4 regions of the Halomonas sp. KHS3 genome follow, and region 3 is predicted to be linked to each of the others. Evidence: predicted binding sites of a transcription regulator. Region 3 holds the regulator's gene; each other region holds the start of a gene.
The links. The regulator FNR, encoded in region 3, switches genes on or off when oxygen is low (the NO sensors DNR and NnrR bind a similar motif). The targets are predictions, from matches to a motif close to TTGATNTANATCAA.
Positions count from the first base shown of each region.

Region 1: the regulator FNR is predicted to act here: its motif matches at 3,367-3,380, upstream of hemN (oxygen-independent coproporphyrinogen III oxidase).
Region 2: the regulator FNR is predicted to act here: its motif matches at 3,715-3,728, upstream of ccoM (cytochrome c oxidase subunit CcoM).
Region 4: the regulator FNR is predicted to act here: its motif matches at 4,683-4,696, upstream of RO22_RS14825 (OmpW/AlkL family protein).

Region 1 is NZ_JWHY01000004.1:394,663-400,520, forward strand. Features, by position in the region: gene RO22_RS12640 (ribonucleoside triphosphate reductase) at 1-1,218, opposite strand, end outside; gene RO22_RS12645 (U32 family peptidase) at 1,356-2,303, opposite strand; gene RO22_RS12650 (peptidase U32 family protein) at 2,313-3,308, opposite strand; gene hemN (oxygen-independent coproporphyrinogen III oxidase) at 3,550-4,935, shown strand; gene RO22_RS12660 (nitrate reductase subunit alpha) at 5,110-5,858, shown strand, end outside.
Region 2 is NZ_JWHY01000004.1:121,066-126,923, forward strand. Features, by position in the region: gene RO22_RS11460 (SEC-C domain-containing protein) at 1-1,632, shown strand, start outside; gene RO22_RS11465 (AmpG family muropeptide MFS transporter) at 1,652-3,013, opposite strand; gene RO22_RS11470 (peptidylprolyl isomerase) at 3,127-3,645, shown strand; gene ccoM (cytochrome c oxidase subunit CcoM) at 3,755-3,910, shown strand; gene RO22_RS25005 (hypothetical protein) at 4,112-4,627, shown strand; gene RO22_RS11480 (sensor domain-containing diguanylate cyclase) at 4,720-5,772, shown strand; gene RO22_RS11485 (group I truncated hemoglobin) at 5,756-5,858, opposite strand, start outside.
Region 3 is NZ_JWHY01000007.1:206,525-212,382, reverse strand. Features, by position in the region: gene RO22_RS16950 (DUF294 nucleotidyltransferase-like domain-containing protein) at 1-1,793, shown strand, start outside; gene RO22_RS16945 (DNA polymerase III subunit epsilon) at 1,799-2,452, shown strand; gene ttcA (tRNA 2-thiocytidine(32) synthetase TtcA) at 2,715-3,635, shown strand; gene fnr (fumarate/nitrate reduction transcriptional regulator Fnr) at 3,628-4,374, opposite strand; gene hemN (oxygen-independent coproporphyrinogen III oxidase) at 4,459-5,858, opposite strand, start outside.
Region 4 is NZ_JWHY01000005.1:353,013-358,870, reverse strand. Features, by position in the region: gene RO22_RS14855 (vancomycin high temperature exclusion protein) at 1-140, shown strand, start outside; gene RO22_RS14850 (hypothetical protein) at 218-664, opposite strand; gene rimK (30S ribosomal protein S6--L-glutamate ligase) at 752-1,660, opposite strand; gene RO22_RS14840 (ATP-dependent zinc protease) at 1,702-2,142, opposite strand; gene RO22_RS14835 (DUF3549 family protein) at 2,176-3,213, opposite strand; gene RO22_RS14830 (YqcC family protein) at 3,541-3,876, shown strand; gene RO22_RS14825 (OmpW/AlkL family protein) at 3,957-4,583, opposite strand; gene RO22_RS14820 (AAA family ATPase) at 5,115-5,609, shown strand; gene RO22_RS14815 (VOC family protein) at 5,701-5,858, shown strand, end outside.

The sequences.
Region 1 (5,858 bases), on a different contig from region 3:
ATCCCCAGTAAAGTTGCGCACCATTTCGTTAAGCCCATTCACACCCAGAGTAGAGAAATGATTACGTAACGTGCCCAGGTAGCGCTGGGTAAAGGGGTAGAGCCCCTGATCCATTAGTTGCTGAATGCGCTCGCGCTTGAGTTCGAGGCTATCGCGCCCGAGCGACAGTAGGCGATCCAGCTCGCTGAACAGCCCGGCCCGGTCGCCGGCAAAGCGGTAACCCAGCCGGGCGCAGTTGATCGTCACTACTCCCAACGATCCGGTTTGCTCCGCGCTGCCGAACAGACCGTTGCCGCGTTTGAGCAGTTCACTTAAATCAAGCTGCAGGCGGCAGCACATGGAGCGCACCATGTGGGGTTCCAGATCCGAATTTAGAAAGTTTTGAAAGTAGGGCAGGCCGTACTTGGCGGTCAGTGCGAAGAGCCGCTCGGCGTTGTCGCTTTCCCAGTCGAAATCATGGGTGATGTTATAAGTGGGTATCGGGAAGGTGAACACACGCCCGTGGCGATCCCCGGCCTCCATCACTTCCAAATAGGCCCGGTTGATTAAGTCCATTTCAACCTGTAGTTCGCCGTAACTGAACGGCTGCTCCTCTCCACCGATAACCGGTGCCTGTTGGCGCAAGTCGTCGGGGCAAACCCAGTCGAAGGTTAGGTTGGTGAAGGGCGTCTGACTACCCCAGCGCGAAGGTACATTGAGATTGTAGATGAATTCCTGAAGCGCCTGCTTAACCTGCGCGTAGGTCAGGCCGTCCTTGCGTACGTAGGGTGCCAGATAGGTATCGAAAGAGCTGAAGGCTTGTGCCCCGGCCCACTCGTTCTGCAAGGTGCCAAGAAAATTAACCATTTGCCCGAGGGCACTTGAAAGGTGGCGGGGCGGGTGGCTTTCCGCCCGTCCCGGCACCCCATTGAATCCCTCTAAAAGCAAAGTACGTAGCGACCAGCCGGCGCAATAGCCGCACAGCATATCCAGGTCGTGAATATGCAAATCACCTTCCCTATGAGCTTCCCCCACGGCGTGGGGGTAAATCTCATCGAGCCAGTAGTTGGCTATCAACTTGCCTGAGACGTTGAGGATTAAACCGCCCAATGAATACCCCTGGTTGGCATTGGCGTGAACACGCCAGTCGGCGCGTTGGAGGTACTCATTGACCGTCGAGGCGACGTCAATATGATGCTTTGCTACCTGAACGCTTGTGGAGCTTTTCACCCAATTCACCTATATATGCTAGATTTAATAAAAATAAATACTATATGTGGTGTTGAAGGGTAAGCGTTCAGGATTTTGCAATAAATGATCCAGGTCAAAAATGGTGGGGAAAAATAGTAAGGCGTGGTGGCGCCTAGGCTATGGCTTTAGCCAATCATCGTGCGGGTGTTATCCATACCCGGTCGGCCATACCAGTAACCGTCGCAGATTTCAGCATCCACCAGCGCCAAAGGATCGGGCGTAGCTAACCTGCCGTGGCGGGCCTGGTCGAAAGCCGTGACCACCTCGGCCATGCCTTCCGCCCGTGGGCTGAGACGCGCTACTGATACCCCCATATCCGCCATGCACGTCAGTTCATGGCGCAGATCCTGGCAGGCGCTGGAAAGGGTTTGAATACCGTTCAGGGTAAAAACATCCCGGGACTCTTGTGAACGTAGCACCAAGCCTTCGGGGTATTTTTGGCAGACGAACTTGCAGCGGTCTTTGGGTGTTTGGTGACGCCGGGCGGTAAAACAGCGTGACGACCAGGCCAAGGGGAGATGCCCGTAGGCGAATACTTCGCATGGGTGGGGAACGCCTGCCTGGTGGCAATCGTTAATAAGCTTGGCTAAGTCTTGCTGTGACATTTCCACCGGGGCTTGCCAACGCCGCATGCCGGCACGGGCCATAACGCCCAGTGTCGCCGGGTTGTAGAGGTTGAGCGCAGCACCGGCGATAAACGGCAGTCCGGCACTGGAGAGGCGCTGCAGGGCACTTTGGTCATTGGCCTCGACGATAAAATCACCGTTGTCACACAGCTTGCGCAAGTCACGCAAGTCGGCTTCGGACTCGATCAAGGTCTGGCTGGCGAGTACCACCTGCTTGCCCGCCTGGGTGAGCTCGCGCCCAATGCCTAGCCAGTCGTCCAGTTTCATATCGCGGCGCCGCGAGCAGACGGTTTCGCCCAGGGTTATAATCTCTACCGGCCAGTCGGCCGCCTCGCGGTAGAAGTCGGCGTAGCGTTGCCGAGTCCAGTAAAAAAGCACCGGCCCGAGGGAGAGTTGCAGAGGGCCGGTTGATAAGGTCGGTGATAGGGGAGGTGTAGTGTTCGGCATAGTAGGCTCCTATTTCCAGCGGCGCTCGTAGGCGCCTAGGGTAGTGATGGCACCTTCGGAAAGCTCGGCAAGGCCTGCCATCCAGGCGGGTTCTGGATCAAAGCGCTCAGGCTGAGCCTCTAGGCGGTTGAGCGCCTGACGCCAGATCCCGGCCACTTTAGAGACATAGGCGGGGCTGCGCTGACGACCTTCAATTTTGACGGCGCTAATACCCAGGTCGCGTAGTTCCGGCAATAGCTCCAGAGTATTGAGGCTGGTGGGTTCCTCAATGGCGTGATAGGTCTCGCCCGTTACCTCGAAGCGACCCTTGCATAGGGTGGGGTAGCCTGCGCGCTCGCCTTCGGCGTAGCGGTCGATAAGAACATTGTTAAGGCGTGACTCTAAGCCCTCAGGCGTTTCTTCCCAGCGGACATGAGCCGCTGGCGAGCAGACGCCCCGGGTATTGGGCGATTCGCCGGTCAGGTAGGAGGAGAGATAGCAGCGTCCTTCGGCCATGATGCACAGGCTGCCGAAAGCGAACACCTCCAGTTCTACCGGTGTTTGCTTGGCCAGGTCGCGTACCTGAGTGATTGACAGCACCCGTGGAAGTACGGCGCGCTTGATGCCGAAATGCTGGTGGTAAAAGCGTAGCGCTTCATGGCTGGTCGCCGAACCCTGCACTGAAAGGTGCCGCGAGATCTCGGGGTGATGGCGAGTCGCGTAGTCGAGCAGTCCCATATCGGCGAGAATCAGCGCATCCACGCCCAGTTCGGCGGCCTGATCCACGGCCCGAGTCCAGTGTTCCCAGCCATCGGGCTGGGGATAGGTATTAATGGCGCAAAAAACGCGTTTGCCATGTCGGTGGGCGTAATCGATCCCCTCGCGGGCACGTTTGTCGGTAAAGTTTAGCCCGGCGAATTGCCGTGCGTTGGTGATGTTCTGGAAGCCAAAATAGATGGCGTCGGCACCTTCATCTACAGCGCGCTTTAGGGCGGGCAGGTTGCCAGCGGGACATACAAGCTCCATAGCGAGACTCCTTGCGGGGAAAGTCCGAGCATTTTAGTCACCTATTTTTTGTCGGCTTTTGACACAGGTCATATCGGGGTGGCTTTCAAAAGAGGATAACGCTGCAGAGGAGGCAAGCTGGATGCAGGCAGTTTTTAAAACGTATATTGTATGAATATTAACCAATGCTTGCTGCACCCACTTCCAGAGTTCCATTTCAGAGACCTCTTTTAGAGCCCCTTTTCAGAGACCTACTTCGATCATGCAAGATGAACTGCTCTTCAATCGCCCCCTGGTAGAGAAATATGACCGCCCAGGCCCGCGGTACACTTCTTATCCCACTGCGCCCCAGTTTCATGCCGCGTTTGCCGAGGATGATTACCGTAGCGCCGCCGAGCGCAGTAATCGGGTCGCAGTACCCAAGCCGCTTTCGGTCTATGTGCATATCCCGTTCTGCAAAAGCCTGTGCTACTACTGCGCCTGCAACAAAATCATTACTCATAATACCGAGCGAGCTGCCGAATACCTCCAGTGGTTAAAACAGGAGATACGTGTTCAGGGAGCGCTGTTCGATACCACCCGCCAAATGACCCAACTGCATCTGGGCGGCGGCACCCCAACCTACTTAAGCAATGCCCAGCTACGCGAACTGATGGCGGCGCTGGACGAAGCCTTTCACTTCGCCGCACCTGAAGAGCGTGAATTCTCGCTGGAGGTAGACCCTCGCACCGTGACACCCGAACAGGTGTACGAGCTCTACACGCTGGGCTTCAATCGGTTGAGCTTCGGGGTTCAGGACTTCGATCACGACGTGCAGCAAGCGGTCAATCGCGTCCAGAGTGAAGAGCAGGTGGTATCCCTGGTCAAGGCTGCCCGCGAGGCGGGGTTTGAATCGGTCAGCGTTGACCTGATTTACGGTTTACCGCTGCAGACGGTGGCGAGTTTCGATACGACGCTAACCAAGATTATTGACCTGCAACCGGATCGCATTGCCGCTTATAGCTACGCCCATCTACCCGAACTGTTTAAAGCTCAGCGGCTAATTCGCCCCGAAGACATGCCGCCACCCGAGCGCAAGTTGGAGCTGCTGGAGCTTACGATTAACCGCCTGACGGCCGCAGGGTATGTCTACATCGGCATGGACCATTTCGCCCTTCCGAATGACGAGCTGAGCCTGGCCCGTGAAAATGGCACTCTGCAGCGCAATTTTCAGGGCTACTCTACCCACGCCGACTGCGACATGATTGGGCTGGGCATTACTTCGATTGGTAAGGTGGGCGATACCTACAGCCAAAACGTCAAGGAAACTGCCCAGTATCAGCATCGTTTGGATGAAGGGCATTTACCGGTCTTCCGTGGCTATCGCCTTAGCGATGACGACCGCCTGCGCCGCGATGTCATTAATACCCTGATGTGTCACGGCCGACTTGAATTTGCCGCTATCGAGGCCCGGCACAATATCGATTTTCGCAGCTACTTCGCGAGTGCCTTGGCGAGCCTCGAAGAGATGGCGGACGACGGGTTAATTGCTTTGCGCGACCATGAAATCGAGGTGCTGCCTTCAGGGAGGTTGATGATCCGCAACCTGGCCATGGCGTTCGACGCCTACCTGAAACCAACGGAAAACCGTTATTCGCGCACGGTGTAATTTCAACAGTGCCAACCGTCTATTCCTTTACGTTGGCCGCTCTATCACCTTGGGGGTAGATAGGGTGTATATGGAGGTAATCACGCAGTAATTCGCTTGTCGATCACGCAGAATCCACTCCATGGAACCCGCACTGTCGGGTATGCAAATTTCCGAGGAGCCTGGAGATCGACCATGAGTCACTTCATAGATCGGCTGAATTTCTTCCGCAAGTCCCGCGAGCCTTTTGCCAACGAACACGGTGAGCTACGCAGCGAATCCCGCCAGTGGGAAGATAGTTATCGTGCCCGCTGGCAACACGACAAGGTAGTGCGTAGCACCCACGGGGTGAACTGCACCGGCTCCTGTAGCTGGAAGATCTACGTTAAGAACGGTTTAGTTACCTGGGAAACCCAGCAGACTGACTACCCCCGTACCCGTCCCGACCTGCCTAACCATGAGCCGCGTGGCTGCCCGCGCGGCGCCAGCTACTCCTGGTATCTGTACAGCGCCAACCGCCTCAAGTACCCGTTGATTCGCAAGCCGTTGCTGGCGCTATGGCGCGAAGCGCTCAAGGCTAACCCAGACCCGGTAGACGCCTGGGCGTCTATTGTCGAAGACCCCGCCAAGACCAAACAGTACAAACGTGCTCGCGGCATGGGCGGCTTCGTTCGCGGTAACTGGGACGAGCTCAACGAGCTGGTCGCTGCTTCTAACGTTTACACCGCCAAGCAGTACGGCCCCGACCGTATTCTCGGCTTCTCGCCGATTCCTGCCATGTCCATGGTCAGTTACGCCGCAGGTAGTCGCTACCTCTCGCTGATTGGTGGCGTCTGCATGAGCTTCTACGACTGGTACTGCGATTTGCCGCCGGCGTCACCGATGACCTGGGGCGAGCAGACCGACGTTCCCGAGTCCGCTGACTGGTACAACTCCGGCTACAT
Region 2 (5,858 bases), on a different contig from region 3:
CGGCTCGACTTTGCCTGTGAGCCCCTCGCCACGCCGGGGCGTAATGAACCGTGCTGGTGTGACTCAGGGCGCAAATTCAAGCAGTGTTGCTATCAGATCGAGTTTCCCACTGAGATCCCCGATCAGATGATGTGGATGCTCTCGCTGCGCGAATGGAAGGGCGCGACCCTGAAAGCCGCGTTGGATAGCCAACAGGCTCCGGCTCAAGCGCTACTGGAAGCCGGGTTGATTGCTGCTGAAAGCGGCCAGACGGGCCGCGCTATGCAAATCCTTGAATCACTCTTCGATGGTAGTGACTGGTCACGGCTGCCTGAGCAGGCCGAGCCTGCCTTTGAAATCCTGCTGGATATTTATCAAGAGCGCGGTTTTAGCCGTAAACGTGCTGACCTGCTTGATGATGTGATGGAGCGGGGGCCGCTGTTTTTGCGTGGCGTGGCTCTTGAGCGTTTATGCCTGATGCACTTGGATAACGATGACCTGGATAGTGCCCGCGGTGCCTTTGTGAAGGCTCAGCAGGCGCTACCCGATTCGCCTACCTTGGCCTACATTGAAGCCATGCTGTTACTGCATGAAGGCCACGAACAGGAAGCCAAAGAGCGCGCTAATTTCTGGTATCGCCGCTTGGTTCGACAGGGTGATCTGGATGAAGATCAGTTGGATTTTTTAGCCGCGTTGGCGGATAACCCCGGCGCGACGCTTGCCGATCAGTTGCTGAGTGCGGAAGAGGATCTGGCCACGCCGCTGGTGGCGCTTCAGGCGCTGTTGGCCGCGCTGCCCACTGCCCCCAAAATCGATGTGAGCGCCGACCCTGAAAGTGGCCGATTGCTTTACAACACCAGTGCTCGTGAAGAGACGCTGTTTGCCGCCTGGCATGAGCAGTTTCAGGTGCTGGTGGATGAAGACGTAGCGTTGGGCTTCCGCGATGACCCTTGGGGCAACGCCATTGAGTGGATGTCGGCACTCTGTGCACATCCCGAGTGGCTGGACGCCCCACAGGTTGTGCAGGACTTAACGTTGGCGCTCACCAGCCGCTTTGGCAGCCTGCCGTGGATGGCCCCAAGCCTGCTGGAGCCACTGGCGCTTCGCCTCTCGCGCTGGTTGGAACAAGCCCGCGCCGAAGGCGATGGCAACCTGTGCTGGGACGATGCCAACAACGCCATGTTGCTACGCACAGGGCTCGCGTTGGTGGTCGGCATGGAGCGCGGGGCGCGTCAGCACTCCCGCGAGTTGGCCGAAGAGCTACTGCTGATCGACCAGGAAGATAGCTTAGGGCTGCGGGAGCTGGTACTTGACCAGTTGCTACGTGATGATCGCAACGAGGAAGCGTTGGCACTTGCGGAAGAGAGTGACGACGACGGCTCGCTGGTATTGGGGCTTTTGATGGGTAAAGCCCTGGCACTCTATCGGTTAGAGCAGCGTGAGGCGGCAGAAGCGGCGCTAGGCGATGTGCTTGGCCATAACCGCTACGCGTTAGAGCTAATTTGTGCAGAGAGCCCGCGGCCTTCCATGCCTCACCCCGATGGTCAGGTTGACCCCGGCTCCCGGGCGGAAGCGTGGCAGTACCGCACCTTGATGCGCGATCAGTGGCGGACTACGCCAGGGGCCTTGGACTGGCTCGAAACACATCGCTAGCCTAAACCTTCAAGCCTGTTTAAGCAGGCTTGGGGGTAGGCACTAGCTGCTTGTCCCGGCTGATCCAAATTGCCAAGATAATGGCGGGAAGGCCCAGTAACGTTGCGATGACAAAGAAGCTTGGGTAGCCCTGAGAGGTTACGACCAGCCCACCAAAACCGCTCAAAAACTTTCCTGGCAGCGTCATTAGTGATGAGAACAGCGCGTACTGCGTTGCAGTATAGGCGCGTGATGTGAGACTGGAAAGAAAGGCGATAAACACCGCACTGGCTAAGCCATTGGCAAGGTTATCGCCGATAATCGTCACCACCAGCATGGGCAACTGATTACCCACCACGGCAAGCACGGCAAACAGCAGGTTAGTCACCATCACTAACCCCGCGCCGAAGATCAGCAGCGGGCCAATGCCGTAGCGCGCCACGCATAGCCCGCCTAGAATTCCACCGGTAATGCTCATCGCAATGCCGAATATATTGGTCACGTTAGCAATCTCTGCCAGCGAGAAGCCCAGGTCGATATACAGCGGGTTGGCCATGGAGGCCATGGCCAAATCGCTGATTCTAAATACGGCAATAAACACCAAAATCCACAGCGCTTTCACTCCATAGCGGCGAAAAAAGTCGGTAAACGGACAGACCAGCGCACCAACGCTCCAGGCACCCAGGCGGCGTAACAGTTTGGGCTTACCGCGGCTGGCGCGAATAAACGCCCGTACCTTAGGCTCATGGATAAGTTGAATAGAAAGCGAAGCGCGCTTCGGTTCAGGGCGCAGCAGCACGGTGAGAACGCCAATGCCCATTAGCGCCGCCATGCTCATGTAGGCCACATCCCAAGAGGCAGAGGCCGCGATATACAGTGCGCCGGCACCGGCGGCAAGTAAGCCACCGCGATAGCCAATAATATAGGTCGAGGCCATGGCGGCCTGAACATCGTCATCGGCGGACTCAATGCGATAGGCATCGATAGCGATATCCTGCGTCGCTGAGCCAAACGCCACCAGCAGTGCAAAGAGGGCCACCCAGCCGAGATTACCCACCGGGCTCAAACCGGCCAGCCCCACTAACCCCGCAACGATCAACCCCTGGGCTAACAGCATCCAGCCGCGGCGTTGGCCGAAGGCGCGGGTCAAAATCGGGAGCGCTAACCGGTCTACCACCGGCGCCCAGAAAAACTTGATCGAGTAGAGCATGCCAATCCAGGCAAAAAAGCCAATTGCCGCTACCTCCACGCCGTCGCTACGCAGCCAGGCGGAGAGTGTTGAAAACACTAATAAAAAGGGTAGGCCTGCAGAAAACCCCAAAAACAGCATGGTAATAACGGGTGCACGACAATAAATAGCCAGCGCAGCAAGCCAAGTGCGCTGGGGGGTGGGGTTTAACATTAAACGCTACTCCTGGTGGAAAGACGCTGGCAACGGCCAAGTGATAAACTGAGGCAGTGTTCTAACACAAAGTGCTATCACAAAACCGACAGCTTACCGGAGAGGAGTTTTCCATGTCGATTACGGCGCATCAGGTAGTTACCTTGCACTATGTCCTCAGCGACGTGCTCAACGATGGCAGCAAGCAGGTATTGGATGACTCCCAAGCGCGCAATAAGCCGCTAGAGTATTTGCATGGTCACGACAATATCGTGCCAGGGTTGGAGAGTGCGCTAGCAGGTCAAATCGTTGGCGCCGAGCTTAGCGTTCAACTAATGCCCGCAGATGCCTACGGTGTGCGTAACGAAGATTTGGTTCAGGAAGTCAGCCGTGGCTCTTTTGGTAACGCTGAGTTGGAACCGGGCAGCCGCTTTCAAACTGAGGGCGAAGCCGGGCCGCAAATTGTTACGGTACTCAAAGTCGATGGCGACCGCGTCACCGTCGATACCAATCACCCCCTGGCCGGGCGCACGCTGAACTATAAAGTCACCATTTTAGACGTACGCGAAGCTACCCGTGCAGAATTAGCCAAAGGCCATCCGTTACCACCAGGTACCGAACACAGTAAAGTCGAAGACCGCAAGGTGCTGTAGTGCTAATCACGCCCAAAAATTGATCAGTATCAATTTCCTGTTTAACCGCCTTCCCCCGCCTGCCGTAACTTGATCTAGGTCAGCATTCTTCTGCCGTTGAGTGACTAGTATGAACGCATACATCACGGCGGGGGGATTCACCATGTATTGGGATGACACAGTTATTTTCGGCTTAGTGACCGTCGCGTTAGTAATCGTTTTTATGCTGGGGTGGGTGGGCTTCGTGATTCGTGATCATCTACGTAAAGATGAGCGTAAAAAGTAGCTTTCCCACCTCATGTAAACCTTGTCAGGGGAGGGGGTTTGCTATCGCAGTAAACCTCCTGTTGCCAGCCCACCATGGGCTGGCTTTTTTTTGCCTGAAATGTGCTGAAAAGTTGCAATCGCATAGCGTGCGTTAATGAGCAATGCAAGGCGTGCTCTGGTAAAGTCCATTGAAGCAATGACTACACTAGGATGCTTTGTCATGAACGCAGTTGCCTTACACCACAGCCCGTGGGGTCGTGTACGTGATCGGTTAGCGTGCGCGTTAATTGTCGTGGGCATAATACTTCCCGCGACTGCCTTTGCCCAGGCAGTAAATATGATCAACGGCGATGTCACTCAAAAGGTCGCTTTAAGTGACTTGCACGACATGTCTGATACGACGTTTACACTCTATGACCCCTATCAAGGGCGCGATGTGGAGATGCAGGGCGTCGAGTTTCGCACCTTTCTGATTGAACAGTTTGGCGAAGTGCCCCCGGCGCTTCACTTTACCGCTTGGGACGACTACGAGGTTACCTTAGAAGGGTGGGACGACCCTAACTGGTACCTGATTAGCTCTGAGGATGGCGATCCGCTCACCATCCGTACGCGAGGCCCTGTGCGGCTGGTAGAGCGTGACTACAATAATCAGGGCAAGGGTGATCGCGACGTAGAAAACCTGCGTGAGTTCAATGACTGGATCTGGATGATTCGTAGCATAGAGGCGAAGTGGTGACATCCAAAACTAGGCCCGTCGCGCAGCCCACAGTTCGTCCCCGGCCTTTAGCTCGCCAGCACCGCTATTTTACGTGGTTATCATTGAGCTTGATGAGCTTTTTGGCACTTATGGTGTTGATTGTTTATGAATCGCGCTGGGTATACCCCGAAATACAGGCTTATTTCAGCCAGACGGGGAGCCTTACAGGTCAGCAGCTTTCTACTCGGGCACGGGTCTACCTACAAAATGCCCAATCCGAGCTATTGAGTGACCAGGCAGAGCAAGATGCGCTGGATGCCGCAGCCTTGGATATTGACCTGGCCTACGGCTTAGCCGATGTGCACATTTATCGGCGTGAATATACCTGCGTTGAGCCTAGTTTGAAGGAGTTGGATCGGCTGGTGGCGCTGCTCGTGGCGCGGGGCATTGACCGTATCGCTGCGGCGATGGCGTTGTTCGCACCGATTCAATGCTTAACCCATATTGAGATGGATCAGCTTGATCGTCGGGGCGCAGCGATTAACGATTTTTCCGAAAGCACCCGTCAGCATCGTCAGGTGCTGACTTACTCCAGTTTATTGATCTTTGTGATGGGATTGGCGTTTTGGTGGCTCCATGAGCGCCAGCTAAGACGCGCAGATCGCGCCACCCAAGAGACTTTCGAGTGGATGCAGCGTGCCATGCGCGACCCGCTCACCGGGATTGGCAATCGCAGCGCTTTACACCAGGATGTGTTGGCGAAGCAGCATCAATCGTTAGGGCTGATTCTGGTCGATATCGACTTTTTTAAACAGTACAACGATGCCTATGGGCATCCGCAAGGCGATACTCTTTTGCGCCAATTGGCCACATTGATTGGTGAAACGCTGAATGATGAAGCGCAGCTCTACCGCTTGGGAGGCGATGAGTTCGCGGCACTACTTCACTGCCCGAACACTGACACGCTGAAGCGTTACTGTCGTCAGCTAATTGAAGGGCTGCGGGAAGCTGATTTTGCCCACTCTGCCCATCCGGATAAAAAAGGCGTGACGTTAAGCGTTGGCGGGAGCTGTTTTGTAGCCGATGAAGCAACGTTTCCCTACGCTTACGAAGCCGCCGACAAAGCACTCTACCGGGTAAAAGCGATGGGCCGTGACGGTTGGCAGGTTACTGAAGACGCATAACGTCTGTGTACATAGGGGCGAGTCTGCCCAGCAGTTCATTACGTGCGCCAAGGGCAATACCCTCCGCCTGCATAGCCGCATCGAGA
Region 3 (5,858 bases):
GTGACCATATTCGTCGTGGCATTGACCTGGCCTATTTTGATCGTGACGAAATCATTTTAGAGACTGGCCAAGCGGGTGAGTTCGTTTATCTGATCCATAAAGGCGAAGTGGCGGAAATCGATCCTACATTGCCCTCATCTACCGCGCGTATTGGTCACTACACGGCAGGGGACCTGTTTGGCGCGATCAGTATTCTCAACGGTAAAAGCCGCTACCGCTTTAAGGCTGAACAGGAGTGCCTGTGTTACCTAATGCCTAAAGCACTGTTTCAGCAGCTGTGTCGCCACTATCCTGATTTCAGCAGTTTTTTTCGCCAATCGCTGACCCATAAGGCGCGCCTGATGACCGAAAAGCGCGCCGAAGGTGGCGTCACCATGGCAGGCTTTATGCTGGCCAAGGTAAGCGAGTGCATGCGTGCGCCACTGCTGATGGCAGCGACGACCGATATCGCTAGCGCTGTAAAACAGCTCAACGAAAGTCACGCCGACAGCCTGCTGGTGTCGACCCAGGACGACACCCTCGGCATGGTGACCAAAACCGATCTGCTCAACGCCTTAGTGCTAAAGGGCAGCGCGGTAACATCATCGGTGGATAAGATCGCCCATTTTAACTTGGTGACCGTCGCACCGGATCAGTACTTATTTGAAGTATTGGTGCTGATGACCCGCCATAAAGTGGCGCGGGTGGTAGTGATGGAGCAAAACGTCTTGAAAGGCGTTGTAGAGCTCACCGACGTGCTTAGCTACTTCTCAAGCCGCAGCTATGTGGTGAGCCTGCAGATCGAGCAGGCGACCAACTTAGAGTCGCTTTCAGCTGCCAGTCAGCGCACCCCGGAGCTGGTCAAAGCGCTGATGGCCCAGGGCGTTAAGCTGCGCTTTGCGATGGATCTGCTTGCGGCACTAAACGGCCGTATTATTAGCAAGGCCTGGGAGTTCACTGTCGATAAGCGCTATCACGAGCAGAGCTGCATGATGGTGATGGGCAGCGAAGGGCGCGGTGAGCAGATTCTAAAAACGGATCAGGATAACGGCTTGATTCTTGCCGATGAAACCCAGTGGCCTGATCTTGCCAGCCATATGCAAACGCTCACCGATACCCTGATTCAGCTTGGTTACCCGCCGTGCCCCGGCAACATTATGGTGTCTAACCCCGCGTGGGTGGCCACGGTATCCCAATGGAAAGGTAATATTGCCAAGTGGGCCAGGGAGCGTGATGGCGATAGCCTGATGAAGCTGGCCATTATGCTCGATGCTCATGGCGTGGCGGGCAACCCGAGCTTGCTTGAGAGCGTGCGCGATGAGCTGTTTGAACGCTGCTCGGGCGATGAGCTGCTGCTTTCCTATTTTGCCCGCACGGCGCTGCGCTTTTCGACGCCGCTGACGCTGTTTGGTTCGCTGAAAAAGCCTCAGCACGGTATCGATATCAAGAAAGGCGGTATTTTCCCTATCGTGCACGGTGTCCGCGCCATGGCGCTTGAGCGGCGCATCAAAGCCACCTCGACGTTTGATCGCTTGGATGCCCTGGTTACTGACGGCCGGTTGGATCGCCGTTTTGCCGATGACCTGGGCGAAGCGTTGGCGCTTTTTTCTGAGCTGCGCCTCAAGCAGCAGCTAAGTACGCTGGAAACTTCTGCGGATGCGAAAGAAACTAACGCCCAAAGCAGCAGACGCGCTAACCGTGTCGTGGTGCAGAACCTCTCTTCCCTGGAGCGCGACCTACTGCGCGAAGCGATGCATATTGTCAAAGACTTTAAGCAGCGGCTTTCCCACCGTTACCATTTGGAGTATTCGTGAGCGGAATGCGGCTGTTAGATCGACATGTGACGCTATTTAGCGGCTCGCTGCGCACCTTGTTAAGGCGTGAAAGTGACCGGCGTCGTTGTGCAGACTCCCCCTATGCCTGGCTGTTTCAGCCCTATATGGGCGAAGAGCTGGTGGCGCTCGCCTGCACCGCAACGCCCACGCAATCATCACCTGTGATCAGCGTGGCGGCAGTGGTGCTGAGCCATCAGCAGGTGCATACCAGCCGCGCTTTTGTGATCACCCTTGGCAGCGCGAAGCAGCCCGCGAGCGCAACGCTGCGCCGTCATCACTTGCTGTGCGAGGCGGGGGAGATACTGCCACCAAACAGTGATAACTTGAGCGCGCTAGTAGAATTTATCGGCAATCGGCCCATCGTTGGCTGGCAGTTAGAGAAGCGCATTGGAGCATTGAATGCACTACTCAGTAAGCGGCTGAATTTTGCCCTGCCCAACGCCCAGGTCGATGTGGCAAAACTGCATCAGCGCCAACTGCGCCGTTTGCACCCGGAGGTCGAAGCGCCCAGCAGCTTCGCCCAGGCGTTGGCATGCTGGCAAGTACCCGTCATGGGCATGCAGAGTGTGCTTGGAGAGGCCACCGCCAGCGCACTGCTGTATATGCGCCTGCAGCGTATTATGGCGCAGGTGGCATAGTAGTCTCTTTCGTCGTGGCGAGGACAGCTTTCCGCGAGGGCGCTGTGAACCCCTCCCTGGGCGCTACTTTTGTCATCCATGACAAAAGACCCTCGCTCCAAGCTGCCCTCGCACCGAGGTATGGTGCAGCGGTCAAAATAGTCACTTCCAATTGCGATATCTTGTGTGGCTACGTCTGATTAGTTGGGTCAGGCGGTGAGTGTTGTTAGAATAGTTATTACTTTTTTCTCTCACGCCTTCTACCCTCGGCAGTGCTTATACCATGCAAACTCTTGATCACTTTGATCCTGCTCACCTTGATACGGTTGGAGCCACCCCAGCTAACGCTGAGCACGACCAGCCTGAGCTGGCTGATGCGAAGCAGAAGCGTGAATTTAACAAGCTGCAAAAGCGTCTGCGCCGAGAAGTGGGCAATGCGATCATTGATTACCAAATGATCAATGAAGGTGATCGCGTAATGGTCTGCCTCTCCGGTGGAAAGGACAGCTACACGATGCTGGAGATTTTGCGCAATTTGCAGCGCAATGCGCCGGTCAATTTTTCGCTGGTAGCGGTCAATCTGGATCAAAAACAGCCGGGTTTTCCCGAGCACGTATTGCCTGCGTATCTGGATAAGCAGGGCGTGGAGTACCACATTGTCGAGCGCGATACTTACTCGGTGGTAAAAGAGAAAACCCCGGAAGGTAAAACCACCTGCGCGCTTTGTTCACGGCTGCGGCGCGGCTCGTTGTATGGCTTTGCCGAAGAGATTGGCGCCAATAAGATAGCCCTGGGCCATCACCGGGAAGATATTCTCGAAACGCTGTTTCTCAATATGTTCTTTGGCGGCAACCTGAAAGCGATGCCGCCAAAGCTGCTATCCGATGATGGGAAGAATATCGTTATTCGGCCGTTGGCCTACTGCAAAGAGGCGGATATCGCCGAGTTTTCGCGGCTGATGGCGTTTCCGATTATTCCCTGCAACCTGTGCGGTTCACAGCCTAATATGCAGCGTCAGGTGGTCAAAGAGATGCTTGCCGAGTGGGACAAAAAGTTTCCTGGCCGTCTGGAGAGCATGTTCAAGGCCGTCACCAACATTGCCCCTTCCCAGTTGGCCGACCGCAGCCTGTTCGATTTTGAAGGCCTTGAGGCCAAGCAAGCAGAGCTACTGGCGGGGCGTATCCAAGCCTTTAACGTCAGCTAACTGTTTGCTCTTCCTCTTCGGCGAGGGTAATCAAGCGCGGCATATCGAGAATGTTGACCTCTCGCCCTGAGACCGCCACCACACTCTGCTGCTGAAAGCGGCTTAGTATGCGGCTGACCGTTTCCACCGCTAAGCCCAGGTAGTTGCCGATATCAGCCCTGGGCATTGAGAGGCGAAAGCTGTAAGGCGAGTAGCCCCGGCGACGAAAACGATCTGAGAGGGTAATCAAAAAACTTGCCAGCCGCTGATCGGCGGTTTTACGCGAAAGTAGCCGCATCATACGCCGGTCATCGCGCAACTCTTTGCTCATGCTGCGATAAAGCTGGCCACGCAGTTCGGGCAGCTCCTCCGAGAGTAAGTCCAGGCGGTCAAAAGGAATCTCGCAGACGGTGGTCGTTTCCAGGGCGATAACGCTACCGGGGTAATGCTCTTCGTCAATGCCATCCAACCCCACCAATTCACTGGGCAGGTAGAAATTGGTCAACTGCTCGCTGCCGTTACCTTCGGCGGTGATCTGTTTCAAACTGCCCGAACGGACTGCGTAAACGCTGGTAAAGGTGTCGCCCTGACGAAACAGCGGTTCGCCTTTTTTCAGCGGCGCGCGACGACGAATAATGGCGTCAAACTGCCCCACGTCGTCCAGCTCAAGGGCAAGTGGCAGGCACAGTGAGCTCAAACTGCAGGTTTGGCAGCGAGCTTCATGGAGTAGCGAGCGCCGACGGCTCATGGGTTCCAACATGCTTTGCTCCTTGAGAGGGTCCCGCTTATCAATTAGAAAATCCTTACTTATTATAGTCGCTTTAGCATGCCTGCAATAAGGTGATTAAACAATCTTAGAATACTGTTGTCCCGTTTGCCCGGAAAGATGGGTATCAAACGCCATTGCTATATGGCGAATCAGCAGTCGACCCATTGGCGTTGCGTTAAGCTGGTCGCCGCTGCGTGCCAGCAGGCCATCTTGCTCGGCGCTTTGCAGGCGCTCAAGCGCAGGCGCAAAGTAGCGGGGGGCATCAATGTTCCAGCGCTGGCTAACGGCGGTCAGATCAATGCCCATATCGCACATCAGCCGCTCAATCACATCCCGGCGGATCAGGTCGTCATCACTTAAGCGTATGCCACGCACGGTGGCAAGCTGCCCCTGATCCAGCGCCGCTTCGTAGCGGGCCAGATCGCTAGGATTCTGCGCATAGACGTCATCAATACGGGAAATCGCCGATACGCCAAGCCCGATTAAGTCGCACTGAGCATGGCTGGAGTAGCCCTGGAAGTTGCGCTGCAGCGAGCCTTCGCGCTGGGCAATAGCCAGGCTATCGTCAGGGCGGGCAAAGTGATCCATACCGATATGCACATAGCCAGCTGCGGTGAGCATTTCGATGGTGGTGCGCAGAATCGCTAGCTTCTCTTCTCCGCCTGGCAAGTCATCGACATTAATGCGCCGCTGCGGGGCAAAACGCTCGGGCATATGCGCGTAATTAAACACAGAAAGGCGCGCCGGGTTGAGCTCGATCACCTGGCGTAGGGTGTTGGCAAAGCTCTTTTCAGTCTGAAATGGCAAGCCATAAATTAGGTCGAGATTGAGCGAGCGAAAGCCCAGGCGATGCGCCTCCTCCATCAGCGTTTCGGTAAGTACCCGAGGCTGAATACGGTTAATCGCTTTCTGCACCAGCGGGCTTAAATCCTGCACGCCCAGGCTGATGCGATTAAAGCCGAGGGATTCGAGATGGCGCAGCGTAAACACATCCGCTTCGCGAGGATCTATTTCAATTGCGTAATCGCGATCAGCAGACGATGAAAGACCAAAACGTGCATCCAGTCGATCAATCAGGTCGCCCATCTGGTTCAAACTGAGAAATGTCGGCGTGCCGCCGCCCCAATGCAACTGCTCCACCGGTCGTGATGTATCCAAGTGGCGTGCGGTCAGCACCATTTCACGGTCAAGCCGGGCTATATAGGGCTCGGCAAGGGCAGTGTTTTTGGTAGCGATTTTATTACACGCGCAGTAGAAGCAGATCTTGCGGCAGAAGGGCACATGAACGTACAGAGAGAGCGGACGCTTACTGGCATTGCTACGCTCCAATGCCTGGGTCAGGTCGCCAGGGGTAAATTGGTCGTGAAACGACAGCGCCGTGGGGTAGGAGGTGTAGCGTGGGCCGTTGGTGTCGTAGCGACGCAGTAACGCTTCGTCCCACACCGGCTGCATAGGGGCTGCGGCAGCAGCGGGTG
Region 4 (5,858 bases), on a different contig from region 3:
GCGTAGCCACCCTGGGTGATCTCTATGTATGGGGGAGGGAGCCCTATTTTCTCGGTACGCCTGAGCCCATCGAATTACCCAGGCGGACGCCCATAGACCTTATTCTGCCATCACTAAACGAGCGCTTTAGCCCTCCATAGCCCTTTGACCAGGCCCTTGAGCATAGAGGTCCTGAGCATAGATAGCTTAAAGCCCCTAGCAGCGTGTCTATAGGGCGTTAGCGGTGGGTTTTGCGCTTTTGCAGCGCATACAGCTCGCGGATAAGCTTACGGCACCCCTGCATGCACTCTTCTACCACCGGTTCAATCGGATCGGGTAACGGGTGGGTATACAGAGAGGAGAGCGCCTGCATTAATACACGCTCTTGCTCTAATAGCTCATTGATGAGTACTTGGCTATCGTTGCCGACAAAGCTTTTTAGACGGCTCCACAGCCATAAAAAATCATCGCGCTCAACGTCTGCATCCCGGGGCAGCATTTTTAAATGCGCACGGGCCAGATCCTGCAGCTGGCGCATCTGCTTGAGCCGCGCAGCATAATGCGGCTTTAAAGCGTCACGCAGCGACGGGCGCAGGCGTTCAATATTGTCTTGGAAATAATCAATGCTATCGGCCAGCGCTTCCAATACGCTGTCCATCGCCACTTGGCGATTATCGAGAAACATGAGCGTCTACCTCCTTCGGTGACGCAGATTGTGGGGGTGACAGCGACTATTTGCCACCCCCGAAACGGATTATTTTAATATTTTGCCTTAGCCTTTAGGCTTGGGCGGTGCTTTACGGGCTGGTGAAGCGTTTCTTTCAATGTGCTCAATGATCATTCCCGCAATATCTTTGCCGGTGGCGTTCTCAATGCCCTGCAAACCAGGCGAAGAGTTAACCTCCATAATCACCGGGCCGTGATTGGAGCGTAGCAAATCGACACCGGCAACGCGCAGGCCCATGGCTTTGGCTGCACGGATCGCCGTTGAACGTTCCTCAGGGGTGATGCGGATCACGGTGGCGGTGCCGCCGCGGTGTAGATTCGAGCGAAACTCACCGTCCGCCGCCTGGCGCTTCATTGAAGCGACCACTTTATCGCCAATCACGAAGCAGCGAATATCGGCGCCACGCGCCTCTTTGATGTACTCCTGCACCATGATATTGGCTTTCATGCCCATGAACGCTTGAATGACGGATTCAGCGGCTTGGTTGGTTTCCGCCAATACCACACCAATCCCCTGGGTGCCTTCGAGCAGCTTAATGACCAGCGGCGCACCTTTGACCATGGTGATCAGGTCGGGAATGTCATCGGGGGAGTGGGCAAAGCCGGTAATTGGCAGCCCCAACCCCTTACGCGACAGCAGTTGCAGTGAGCGTAATTTATCCCGCGAACGGGTAATCGAGACGTTATCGTTGATAACGTAGGTGCCCATCATTTCAAACTGGCGCAGCACCGCACAGCCGTAAAAGGTGACCGATGAACCAATGCGCGGGATCACCGCATCGAAAGGCTCAATCTCTTGGCCTTTATAGTGGATCGAAGGGTGGTGCGAGGTAATGCTCATATAGCAACGCAGCGTGTCCACCACGCGGGCGGTATGCCCACGCTGCTCTGCGGCTTCAACCAGGCGGCGGGTAGAGTACAAATTGCGATTGCGTGACAGCAGAGCGATATGCATGTAGGAGACTCCGAGCTGAGATTGAAGCGACTAATAAGGGGTTAAGGCTCACCGTGCAAGAATGCGGCACCGGGGGCCACCAGGAGGCGGCGCATGGCACTACGGCCTAGTAGCATCGGGTGGCGCATATTGCTGCGGTCAGTAAGGGTCAGTTCAATGGGGAAATTCAAATCGCCCATCTGCATCGGGGTACGTATAACATAGCGCCACTCGCTATGACCGTTGGAACTGGTGACCCGGCGTCGATCATGCAGGTGCAAACGGAAGCGATGCGCTGGCGTGTCTGGCCCTCCGCTATGGGTGATAAAGCTAACCCACAGTTGACCATGGTCATCTTCATCGGTCTCTATCTCTTCTGCATGCAGTGCAGATGTTCGCGCGCCAGTGTCAGCTTTACAGCATAGGTGAAGCCCTAGTTCAGGTAGCGTCACCATCTCGCGGCGGCCAATGACCGCTTTGGCCTGATAGGGTAATTCCTTCACGGCTCACTCCTTGCAATTAAAAGTGACATCGGATCAAGCGTTCCTCTGTGACATCATCAGTGTCAAACGGCGTTGGGTTGCGGAGCCAGCAGGCGCATCCCGCAGTGCCATCATGACCGGTAAGCGTAGTCGTGGTATTAACGCAATATCACGCACTACGGCGGCAAAATCGCTACGCTCATCTTCTGCTAAGCGTTGCAGAAAAAGTGGCAGGCGCTGCGCGTCTTCAAGATAGCCCCAGCCGCGCCCGGCTATTGCCGCGAGCACATCCGGCCCACAGGCCGCTGAGTTGTTAAGTAAGGCCGTGTACCAATTACCCACCTCTGATGCATCCGTATTGCCCACTGCGCGCAGACAGGCACACAGCGTTTCGATGTCGCCCGCTTGTGCAGCGGCTTCGCCACGACGCTGCAGTGCCGCGACTAACGCCTGTGGCAATGGCTGGTGCTCTAAACAGTAGCACAAGGAGTGGATAACGGCGGTAGGCAGTTCAGGCAACCGCTGCGCGAGCGATTCAGCGTCAAGTGTTTCCATTCTCACGACGTAATCGGCAATCCCTTGTAACCCCAATGCCTGCCAATCGATCGCTTGCTGGCCGCTCAAGTAGGCATCAACCGGCTCAAAATGCTGGCTGGCGGGTAGCCCACGCGCATGGGTGGCGCGTGCATTGAGCATGGCTTGGAAGGTGACGTTAGGCGTGAAGGCGAGGGGATTATCCTTCATTAAGTGATCCACGTCCGCTGTTTCTTCACGACCCACGTTAGAAACCGCGCGCCCCAGTGTTTCCAGCAGCCGGTTTAAAAACGCATCGCGCTGGGCGGGGGCAATCATTCCCTGCTCGTCCAGTGGCAAGGCTAAGAACCAAATAGCCGGTTCGGGCATATCGCCAAGGCGAAACACAATGGCTAAGCGCGCTTGGCCTTGCCAGGGTTCTGGCCAGGCCATTTCGCCACCTTCAAAGGCGGCAAGTGACTCCCGCGGGCAGGAGACGACATGGCGCCCCATATGGTAAAGGGAAACCTCGCCACCGCTGCGGGTAAAAAACTCATCAAGGGTTTGAATTGGTTGCATGACATCCTTCCGCGTTGCAAGCCTGCACTCTACCTTGCTGATGTGACACTGTCAGCCGCAGAGACTGATAAAACATGGTGTTAATGACAATGCCTTAAGGCATTAGCATTAATGACAATGCGGTTAAAAATTAATCAACTGTGCGAAAGCCCCATGAGAGCAAGCGTTGCGACACCTTTCCATAGTTTATCCACAGGCTCGTGCAGGTTTTCTGTGAGTCTATGGATAACTTCCCGCAAGCGTTGATAGGTGGCAAGGCACTCGCTGAGTGGGGATAATGGGCAGACGACACACTTTTCATTTTCCGAGGTAGTGACACACGTCTTTATGAGTACTTATCAACCGCTGCAGACAGCACTTCTAGAGCTTGAGGCGTCGATGAAAGCCGCCGATCTATGGCGCATGCCAACACCCGATGCAGAGGCGTTTGCCAGCCAGCAGCCATTTTGCATCGACACGATGTCGCTGCCTCAATGGGTACGCTTTGTGTTTATTGCCCGCTTGAACGCTTTGATGGATGCCCGTGCAGCCATGCCCGCAAAGTGCGAGGTGGCTCCCGCCGTGGCGGCCTATTTACAGCAGGAGAAAACACCCGCCCACCACCAGCTGCTCATCGTGCGGGCGGTAGAGAAGGTCGACCAGATCGTCACTGAAAGCGCTTAAAGCGGCATGCTACTAAACGCACAAAGCCCACCGTGAGGCAGGCTTTGTGGATAACATCCGCTAGCGGTTTTGCAAGTGGCTTAGAAGCGGTAACTGAGGCCTGCCATGACCACGAGAGGATCGATCTCAACGGTACCTGCCGCCGCACCGTTAACGCTCGCATCGGTATCGATATCGATGTACCAAGCAGCGGCGTTCAGCGCCCAATGGTCATCAATTAATAGATCAACACCTACCTGGCCTGCCGCTCCCCAGGAGTCATCCAGGTCTAAATCACCAATCGTCAGCTCCTCATCGGAGAAAAAGGTGTAGTTAATACCGGCGCCGACATAGGGCTGTACGCGTGACTGAGTGCCGCCCAGCGGGTAGTACTGCAGTGTTAGGGTCGGCGGCAGGTGCTTGGTTGAGGCAATGTTATCGCCGTTTAAATGGATGTCGTGTTCAAACGGCAGCGCCGCCAGTAGTTCCACGCCGACTTTATCGTGGAAGCGATAGCCCAAGGTGAACGCGAAATCGGTTTTATCCTGTACATCCACTGATAGCGCACCGTTGGCCAGTGAGCCGTTGTCGCTGGTGGGGGCGACTTTGGCCACACCCACGCGGGTGAAGAAATCGCCAGCGCCGTAGGCGAATGCCTGGCTGCTGGTCATCATTGCCGCAGCGGCAACAGTGGTGACGAATAATGTAGGCAGGGCGGCTTTACGCATGGGATCACTCCAGGTGTTAACGCAGATAGTAAGATTAGACGGCTTTTCGATAGCCGCTTAACGATGAAACCAGTGTAACGAGACCCAGGGAGTGGATTATTGATCCAGGGCAAGAGTTATTAGACATGGGGGGGGTTAGGGGGAGGGGAGGCTGGAGAGACCTAATTCAGAAGCGGGCTGCTAACCATTTGGCTTGCCCATTTGTATGGATGCATGCGCAGTGATATGAAGTATTTTTAGTCTGTAATGCGTGTTTTTCTGATACGCTCAGCAAGAGGTATGATCAAATATTGCCAGAATATTGTTTATAAAAATAAATTAAAACAGCAGGTTGTAAAACATCTGCTCGTGTTTATAGGCAATGCGAAAAGATGGTCAGGAATGAGCATGCGCATTTTTCTAGCGAGCATTTGAATGGGAGTTGGTAATTTGCCCATTACTATTAACACATTGGAGTTTTTTTATGGTGTTACGCTTTCTAGGAAAATACGTATGCGCAGAAATAAACTGCTATGCAATACGAGGCAAGAAATGAAGAAAGGAGTGTTGACATTTTTCTGCGGGAAAATGGGGGCAGGGAAAACTACAAAGTCTCTTGAAGTTTCCCAAGAACGAAACGCCGTACTGCTTTCAGAAGACGAGTGGCTTGCGTCGGTTTATCCCGATAGCATTAAGACACTGGAAGATTACGTAAAATATGCTGGACGGCTCAAGCCTCAAATGAAGAAGCTGGCTCAGTCGATCTTGGCGTCAGGCACTAATGTGGTAATGGACTTTCCTGCAAATACGATTCCGCAACGAAAATGGCTTAGAAGTGTCTTTTCAGAGATTCAGGCTCCCCATGAGCTAATTTACATTGACCAGCCAAATGATACCTGCTTAGAGCAGATAGCCAAAAGGCGTGCAGAACAACCGCAGAGAGCGACAACGGATACTGAAGAGATGTTTGAGCAGGTTACAAAGTACTTTGTTGCGCCCACACCTGATGAAGGGTTTAACATAACTGTAATTTCGGCAAATGGATAATAGCCGCAGGTACAGCGACTGCTTGTACGTTGCGGCTGCGCCTTTATTACAAAGCCGCGCACGTTGCAGCGTTATGTCATTTTGGTGAATTATGAAACTTGATTTGTTCGTACTACGGTGCAGCGATTTGCGGGCCAGCAAGCAGTTCTATGAGCAGCTCGGTTTCAGCTTCGTGGAAGAGCAGCATGGCTGTGGGCCAGTGCATTACTCGTCAGAAAATGCGGGGTTTGTATTCGAGTTGTATCCATT